Regions from separate parts of the Bacillus sp. SH7-1 genome, predicted to be linked through region 1. Evidence: predicted binding sites of a transcription regulator. Region 1 holds the regulator's gene; the other holds the start of a gene.

The links. The regulator LexA, encoded in region 1, represses DNA repair genes until DNA is damaged. The targets are predictions, from matches to a motif close to CGAACATATGTTCG.
Region 2: addB (helicase-exonuclease AddAB subunit AddB) is a predicted target of LexA. The motif match lies at 1,842-1,855, and genes of this name have one in related genera.

Annotation. Positions count from the first base shown of each region.
Region 1 covers NZ_QNUD01000017.1:45,571-50,223, reverse strand. Annotated here, with positions in the region: gene DN390_RS16160 (bifunctional metallophosphatase/5'-nucleotidase) at 1-1,244, shown strand, start outside; gene DN390_RS16155 (DUF896 domain-containing protein) at 1,285-1,524, opposite strand; gene DN390_RS16150 (YneB family resolvase-like protein) at 1,570-2,226, opposite strand; gene lexA (transcriptional repressor LexA) at 2,368-2,988, shown strand; gene DN390_RS16140 (DUF4097 family beta strand repeat-containing protein) at 3,071-3,877, opposite strand; gene DN390_RS16135 (DUF1700 domain-containing protein) at 3,878-4,420, opposite strand; gene DN390_RS16130 (PadR family transcriptional regulator) at 4,413-4,653, opposite strand, start outside.
Region 2 covers NZ_QNUD01000049.1:6,729-11,381, reverse strand. Annotated here, with positions in the region: gene addB (helicase-exonuclease AddAB subunit AddB) at 1-1,816, opposite strand, end outside; gene lepB (signal peptidase I) at 1,933-2,496, opposite strand; gene DN390_RS27710 (TVP38/TMEM64 family protein) at 2,553-3,146, opposite strand; gene DN390_RS27705 (competence protein ComK) at 3,397-3,978, opposite strand; gene DN390_RS27700 (hypothetical protein) at 4,262-4,447, shown strand.

The sequences.
Region 1 (4,653 bases):
CTGCAAACTTTCCGTATCTATCAGCAAATATTTTAGACATAAACAGAAACGAACCTTATTTTGGGAAACCATATATAATAAAACATATTGAATCAAATATAAAAATTGCTATTTTAGGGGTGACAACGCATTACATTCCCAATTGGGAACAACCCCATCACATTAAAGATTTACAATTTGAAGATGCATTAGAAACAACAAAAAATTGGGTTTCTTACATTCGCGAACACGAGAAACCAGATTTACTTGTCGTAGCGTATCATGGGGGATTCGAACGTGATTTACAAACTGGGGTACCGAGTGAAGTTTTAACAGGTGAAAACCAAGGATATGCAATGTGTCATGAAATTGAAGGCATAGATATTTTACTAACAGGCCACCAACACCGTGAAATTGCTCACACCGCAATAAATGGTGTAACAGTTTTACAAACCGGATGCAATGGACACTTCATTGGAAAAGTAACAGTAACATTCGAAAAAATAAAACAAAAATGGATAAAAAAAGAGAGTTGTTCACAATTATTGCCCGTGCAAGGAATTGCGACGGACCAAGATATTCTTTCCTTGGTTACCAATTATGAAGAAAAAACACAAAGTTGGCTCGATCAACCTATTGGACTAATCTATGGGGACATGCGAATTTTAGATGCTATGCAAACTCGTTTGCAAGACCATTCTTTTATTGAATTCATAAATAAAATACAGATGGATATAGCTAATGTTTCCATTTCTTGTACAAGCTTATTCCATAATACATCTCCAGGTTTCCCGAAATGTGTAACAATGCGTGACATCGTTTCTAATTATATTTATCCAAATACATTAAAAGTAATTAGAATAACTGGAGCGGATATAAAAGATGCTCTCGAACTCTCTGCTTCTTATTTCACATTAAAAGCAGATGGAACCATCATCGTAAACCCTAGCTACATAGAACCAAAACCGCAACACTATAATTACGATATGTGGGAAGGAATTTCGTACGTATTAAATATTTCCAAACCAATTGGTGAGAGAGTAGAATCTTTACAGTATAAAGGCACTCCTCTTAATATGGATGAAGAATATGACGTCGTTATGAATAATTATCGCGCAAGCGGCGGAGGGAACTTCTTTATGTTTCAAAATAAGCCTGTAATAAAAGACATAACAACAGATATGTCTGAACTTATTGCTAACTATATATTGAAGCACAAAAAAATAGAAGCAACAATCAATAACAACTGGAAAGTTATTAACTAACGAATATAATAAATAAAAAAAGATGGGCTTCGCCCATCTTTTAGTTTAATTTTGCATTATCTTGCTTTTTTAAAGCTTTTAATTTCGCCGGCGTAACATCAGTACCTTGTTCGTTAACGACTTTAATTCCTTTAAGTTCGTTTAACATATTTTGACGAAATCCTTTTAAATATTGTTCACGTAGCGATTGACGCTCACGTTGTTCTTCTTCAGTTAGACCTTCAGCTTTTGCTTTTTTCGCTAAGAAGTTAATGCGTTCAACGAGTTCGTGACTAAGCATCTCGAATCCCCCTTCTAATCAAAACTGATTATTATCATACAATAGTTACTCTTCTTTATCAAGCAATTGCTTTGTATACTCTACATATCTACGATGTACCGTCGCTTTTGAAACATTATGCCCAAAGCCGCGAAGCGTTGCTGCAATTTCTTCGAAAGTAAGTTCATTCTTGCGCAAACGCACAATTTCCTCAATCGGCACTTCTTTCTTCTCTCGTCCTACGCTTAAATGACGATTCTTTAAATTATTTTCTGGACGATAGCCCTTTTCTACTGCGCGTTGCATACCACGTTTAATTTTCAAATTATGAATCTTTCTTTGATACTCTTCAACAATACCAATAATATCTAATACCATCGAATCCGAATCCGACAATTGTAATTCTCCATTATGCGTATGCGTGTATACTTTTATTCCCTCTTTATGTAAACAGTGCATTAATGCAATCTTTGCATTTCCCCTACCAAGGCGCGTTTCATCTTGTATGAGTAGCACATCAATTTGTTCGTCTCGAATTGTATCTAGCACTTCTAATATTCCATCACGTTCAATTGTATAACCGCTAGCCTGCTCTTCAATCACCTTAGTAACATTCATTTGATAGCGCTCCGCTAAATGCAATAATTCATCTTTTTGACGTAATAATGATGTTTCTTGCGCTTCTTTTGTTGTACTCACACGTGCATAAATAATTGCATTCATTATGAACCCCTCTTTCTCACTATTATTTCCCTTCAGTGTAACATAAATTCGCCTTTTGTTCGAACTTATGTTTGTAGAATGTTTTTTCACATGTTATACTTATTAATAAGAAAAATGAAAGAAAACGAGGTGTTAGAAAACATGGAAAAGTTAACGAAACGCCAGCAAGACATTCTCGACTTTATTAAGCTAAAAGTACAAGAAAAAGGATATCCACCTTCCGTACGTGAAATCGGTCAAGCAGTCGGCCTCGCTTCTAGTTCTACAGTGCACGGACATTTATCAAGATTAGAAGAAAAAGGATACATTCGACGCGATCCAACAAAACCACGAGCAATCGAAATTTTAGGTGATGACCGAATGGATACAGAAACACAATCTGTTATTCAAGTTCCAATCATCGGAAAAGTTACTGCTGGATTACCAATTACAGCAGTTGAAAGTGTAGAAGATCACTTCCCACTTCCAGCTAGCATTGTTGCTGGAGCAGATCAAGTGTTTATGTTACGTATTTCTGGAGATAGTATGATTGAAGCTGGTATTTTCGATGGAGATCTAGTTGTTGTTCGCCAACAACAGTCTGCATATAATGGTGAAATTGTAGTCGCTTTAACAGAAGATAACGAGGCAACTGTTAAACGTTTCTATAAAGAAAAAGACCATTTCCGCCTACAACCGGAAAACTCTTCATTAGAACCTATCATTTTAAAACAAGTGTCAGTTATCGGTAAAGTAATTGGCGTGTATCGTGATTTACATTAAGAATATAAAAAAGATAATTACCTTATATATATACGGTAATTATCTTTTTTGTATTTTGATAGATTTTCATACATTCTATTTCTTATAAACGCGTTTCAATCGTCACATCTCCAGCAGCAGTTTTACCGCTAATCTTTTTACTCCCATTACCAATTGTTACGTTTTTATTTTCTTCATTAAAAATTGTTACATCTCCAGCAGCACTTTGTCCGGTGATTACCGCATCTTGTGGTTTTTCCGATAAAATAATATCTACATCTCCAGCAGTTGAACTTGCTTCTAGATTATACGTAGAATCATGATCTAGAATATTTATTTCCCCACTGGTCGTTTTTGCAGTCACTTTCCCTATTACTTTTTTAAAGTTCAGCTCACCAGCTTTTGTAGATCCCTCCACATTCTTAGCCGTTACACGTTTCAAATCCACTTCACCAGCAAGTGTCTCAACACTTACACGGTCACTTTTCACATCACTTATGTCGATTTGTCCAGCAGATGAATTTACTTTTACATCTTGGTAAGAGCGTTCAGGTACAAGGAGAGTCAATGTAGACGTTTGAAACCTAAAATCGTAAAAGGAAAAATCAAATGAAGCACCTTTTTCTCTTTCCCCAATGATTTTTAATGTGTCACCATCTTCAGCAATACGAACCTCTTGTTTACGTGTATCTCCTGATTGCTTTACATAAAAAGAAGAGTCAGGAGATTTTTGGACAACAATATCCCCGGCATCTAACTTAACTTCTATATTTTTTAATGTTTCATTTTTGATTATATCTTCTTTGTTTCCTTTTTCTGCAGTTTGCACTGCTTTTTCATATGTTTGTGAAATCCCAATTACTCCAATAATGATACAAGCGATTGCTACTAACAATATTTTTTTCATCATCTACTCCCCTTTTATCATTTTGAAGTTCCATATTACATAACGTACGCATAGCCTTTTAAACCACTTCGTACTATAATAAGCGATAATACATAACAACAAACCTACTCCAACAAACGTTATACTAACGAATAAATCCAACCATATAAAAGTACCCATAAATACTTTTCCAATTACGAAAAATGGTGTCACTACACTAGCAATCCCACCGACCCAAAAAGAAAATATAAAAGCAATAATTGCAACTAACGGGCCTAACACAATAATGAAATTAAACAAACTAAGTCCAATTGCTGCCATGACAGCTCTTGTCACATTTGAAGTTGATGGATCTTTTTTCATTTCATCGAAACGATACATCGCAAGCAATTCTTTTGCAATTACTTTCGGAGAGCCAAGCCCCTCTATTATTTCCGATTCAGTTTTCCCCTCTTCTATCCCAAACTGAAAATGCTCTTCATAATCAAATAAAATATCTTTCCTCTCTTCGTCTGGTAACTTTCTAAGATGACTTGATAATTCCTTAAGAAACTGTTCTTTACTCATGCCATTCCACCCCTTCAATAATTTCTTGTACGCCTTTCGCAAAATCACGCCACTCTGTTACCAACAAATTCAGTTGCGTTTCCCCTTGCTCAGTTAGTTGATAATATTTACGAGGCGGCCCCTCCGTAGATTCTTTTAAATACGTTTGAAAATATCCTTCTTTCGTTAAACGACGTAATAAAGGATACACTGATCCTTCCGATATTAAAAATTTATTTGAGATTTGCTGAACA
Region 2 (4,653 bases), on a different contig from region 1:
ATGTTGCTTTCACATTTGATAACCTAGAACGATCAATGTTAGCAATTAACACTTGGTCTAATGACGGCGGAATGTTTGCGAATTGAAGCGCCTCAAGACCTGTCGACATAACGTCTGTGAACATAGAAAGTGACATTTTCTCTTCGCCAAGCATCTCAACAAACGTATCAAGAAGACTCATTACTTCTTCCCATACTTGCTCATGATCTGTCGCAAATAAGAAATCGCCGCTCTCTTCTGCACGAATACGTAATGCTTCTAGTTTTTTCGGAACATCCAGCTCTTCTAAAAATAAGTAAACAGCTTCGCACATTTGCATAACTGTTCCCGCACGCTTCAGTCTTTTTTGCATACGAATAACAGGCGTTCTTACAACGTCGCGCAATCGATTTATTTTCTCTTCCATTTCACGTTCACTGTCTGTAATCATCCCATTCGTATCGTCAAGAGAACGATAGCGTCGGTACATCCACGGATCCTCAGAAGTCCATCTCTTCCCTTGTACACCGTACGCTAAACAGTAGTTTTCAAACTCATCCATCTCTTCGCGCATTGCTTCTTTTCTTACGTCTAATGGATATAAAAGCTCTGTTTTCACGCAGCGAAACACTGCATCATAACGCCAATTCCCGCTAATAATCTCGAGTGCTGACCGAATGCATTCTACTAGCGGATGATGTGACATCGGTCGTTTTTCATCGATGAAGTGCGGGATATTATAATCTGTAAATAACGTTCGCATCACATCGTAATAACTTTCCCCGTTACGAAGAAGAACTGCAATATCACGGTAACGATAATCTTCGTCCGCCACAAGTCTACGAATTTCACGGGCTACACCTTCTACTTCAGCTCTTAAATTAGCTGCTGTACTAATCGTTACACTCGCTTCACCGTGAAACTTTTCATTTGGACGTGCTTCGTAATGCATTTCTAAATGCGCTAATGCCGGAGAATGAAAACGCGGCTGTTCCATAAGTGGAATCGTTTTTTCAATTTCTATCTTCTCTTCACGTGCTACTTGTTTTATTTTTTCATACGTTAACGTCGTTTCATAAAATAGATCTAGTTCATTTACTGGCTGTGCTAACGTCTTTTCATCTATCGTTAACGTAATCGTAACTCTCGCTCCGCAAATCATAAGCTGTCTTACAATTTCTAGCTCTTGCGGTGAAAACGAATGGAATCCATCTATATAAATTTCAGCCTGATTTACATACTCAGACTGCGGAAGCTTTTCCACTAGCAATTGCAGATAGTCTTCTGAATCTAAATATTTTCCGATTAAGGCACGCTCAAAATCATCATATAGTAGTTGTAAATCATATACTTTATTCGCCAGTAGCTTTTGTTCGGCACTGCTACTATGCGCATCTAATTGTTGCCACATTTCATATACGTTTGATGGCGTCACGTTATATCGTTTAAACTCTGCAATCATACTGCCAAGATGTTCAAAGAAACCGTTTTGCTCCGCTGCTTTTTGGAACACCGATAATCCATCTTTACGAGACTCTACAATTTTACGAAGTAACATATGTACGCCCGCTTCATCAATGTGAAGACGACTCGCTCCACCAACTTCTTGCAATACTTTCCACGCTAACCGTGAAAAACTAAAAACTTGTGCCCGAATAGAACCTCTAACATCCTCACTACCAATTAACGCCTGCTGCGTTTGAAATGTCATCTGTTCTGGCACAAGATATAATATGGTTTCTCCTCTTGGACGCTGTTTTAACTCTTCTTGCACTTCGTGTAAACAAAGTGTACTTTTTCCACTTCCCGCTCTACCAATCACAAATCGAAGTGACATGTAACCCCACCTTTCACTTACATAACGAACGTTAGTTTGCTACTATAATTGTATTATAGTACACGAAAAAAGACAAACGGAGTAGTTTGTCTTTTTCTATACTTCTACCTATTATATCAACCTTTTGAAAAATTCGTTTGCACCTCTTGAAGTGGCCAATATCGTAAATCAACTTTACCGACAACTGTATCAGCTTTTACAAACCCAAAGTGTCTACTATCCCAGCTCCCGAGGCGATTATCACCTACTACAAAAATATATCCCGGTGGCACCGATTTTTCTTTCGTCAACTCTTCTAGTTTAAAATCACCTGTTAGTTGTCGTCCATCTATCTCTTTCTTATACGTTTCTAAATAAGGTTCATCCACGAATTGTCCGTTTATATATAGTTTATCATGCTTATATTCAATTTGATCCCCAGGTAAACCGATAATTCGCTTTACATAGTCCTCTTTTTTATTCGCATGAAACACAACAACATCAAACCTATTCAAGTCCCCCACTTGATAACTCACCTTATTTACAACAAGCATATTACCATCTTGCAATGTCGGCATCATTGACTTCCCCTCTACAACGTACGTTGAAAAGAAAAACGTTCGAAAAAATACAGCTAATAATACACCAATTAAAATTGTTCGTATCCACTCTATGCCTTCTTTTTTCAAAGTTTTCTTCATCCGCTTCTCCCCTTATCCTTTAATAATGAAGCTTTCCTTTACAAAGAAGACCATTCTTACTGTAGTTCTAACTTTACTTCGATTTTCTTACCGACATACCATAAAATAAAAATACCAATCGCTACAATGACTGATTTCACCGGATTATGAATAAATGACATTAAATCATGACCGATATACGTTAAAATAAAAATCATCACAAGCTTTCCGAACGCGAGCGCAAGGCCAAACTGTTTTACACTAATGCGTGATAGACCAGCAACAACATTTATAAGCGCAGACGGTGTAAACGGAAAACAAAATATGACGAAAATCGGCGCGAACCCTTTCCTTTCAATCCATCCCATTGCCTTTCGTACTTTCTCATGCTTATTCACAAAAGAAAAGAAACGACTTCGGCCAAAATGGCGGATTATGAAAAAGACAAGTAAGGCACCCATTACTGATCCAAGCCAAGAATAAAGAAAACCGAGCCAAAATCCAAATGCAACAGCATTGGCCAGTACAAATACGATGAGTGGCAATGCTGGAATTAGCGCCTCTATCATCGGTAACCCAATACCAAGAAGTGGTCCGAACGCTTTATAGCTTTCAACAATATGATCCATATTTTCTGGTGAAAAATACTCTTTGATTGTCTGAAAATCCATTCTACACTTTACCCCTTTACTCTAAGTACTACCTCTACTGTATCATTGCTTATATGAAAGAGGAAATGGTAGGTACGACATATGGAGATGTAATTATTAAGTTTCCATACCTTTCATGAGAATTCCTTCATTATTTAACTATGATAATCCATCAATATTCGACAGGGTGTGTCGTTACTTGGGCGTTTTTTCAAATATATCGACTTACCAACAAAACTGAAAAGTAAAAGGATGGGGAGCCCCCATCCTTTTACACTTCGCCTTCTTTCACAAAATACAATTTCTCATATGCCGGTTTCAATTTAGATTCTTCAATTTTATCAACCTCTTTAAAACAAGGATTTCCTTGTTTTTTTCTACGGTCTTCATATTCAGTACGCAATTTCGCTGTACGATTTTGTTGATTTTCAAAGCTAGTTTTCGATATCTCTAACTTCACCGCAAAGCCATTTATAAATCGAATAATAAGATTTCCATCTTTTAATTCTTTATTGCTTTCAATATAAAAATGAGACAACCACGCGCACTCTTTTCTAGAATACGAATAGGTAGGGAAAAAATAAAGTTGATCGGTCGGACTAATCGCAATTGGTGCTTTATGTGTAATATGAGTTAACTCTTTCGTTCCTTCTTTTCTACCTAAGAAACTAGAGCCATGCTTGCGGCAACTTCTTTCTATAATATCTAGTGGTTTTTGAAATACGAAAAAAGAATCTTCCATCTCAACAACTCGTGTAACTATTTTCTTTTCACTTAGAATAACAGGAAGTAAGGCCATTGTATTTTTATTTACAACATAGTTTTCGACGTAGCGTTCTACTTTACTTTCCATATTCCACTATCTCCTTTTTTCTATTTATATTAGCAGCTGCATGTATAATTTTAGCATCTATGAAAAGGAAATGGCTTATAGATTCCGCTTTTTTACAATACTTTATCATTTATCAAATTTCTTTTAAAATATTAAATATAAATATAGTGATTAATTAATAAAAATCCACATAAAATGTATTTATACTATCAATAAATATTTACAATTGCTTCCTTATTTCGCATCATTACGACAATTAACTTTGCTATAATTAAAAGGAAAATCCAATATATGGAGGTCCACTATGGAAGAAAAAGAACTTCAACCAACGATTCAAATGAAAAATAGTAGCATTGTGATCGTGAAAAACTCAGCAAGTATTATATTCGGCTTATTTTTCATACTACTATTTTTTGCAAAACCTTTTCGTAAATCAAAATGCTCTGAATGTAAAAAACGCGAGAAGAAAAAGGTTGAAATAGAAGAGTAAAAGGCCTTCCATTTCGGAAGGCCTTTTACTCTTCTTCATATTCATTTTTTTCTTCCGAGTGTCCTTGTATCCCCTTTATTTTTTAACATTATTACATATCAAAAAAATATGATGAAAAATTACCCACTACGTTAAAAAGTACTCGTACGTGTTACCCGTTTTTATTTTTTATTAAGAACTTCAACTTTATACATCACTAGCAACTT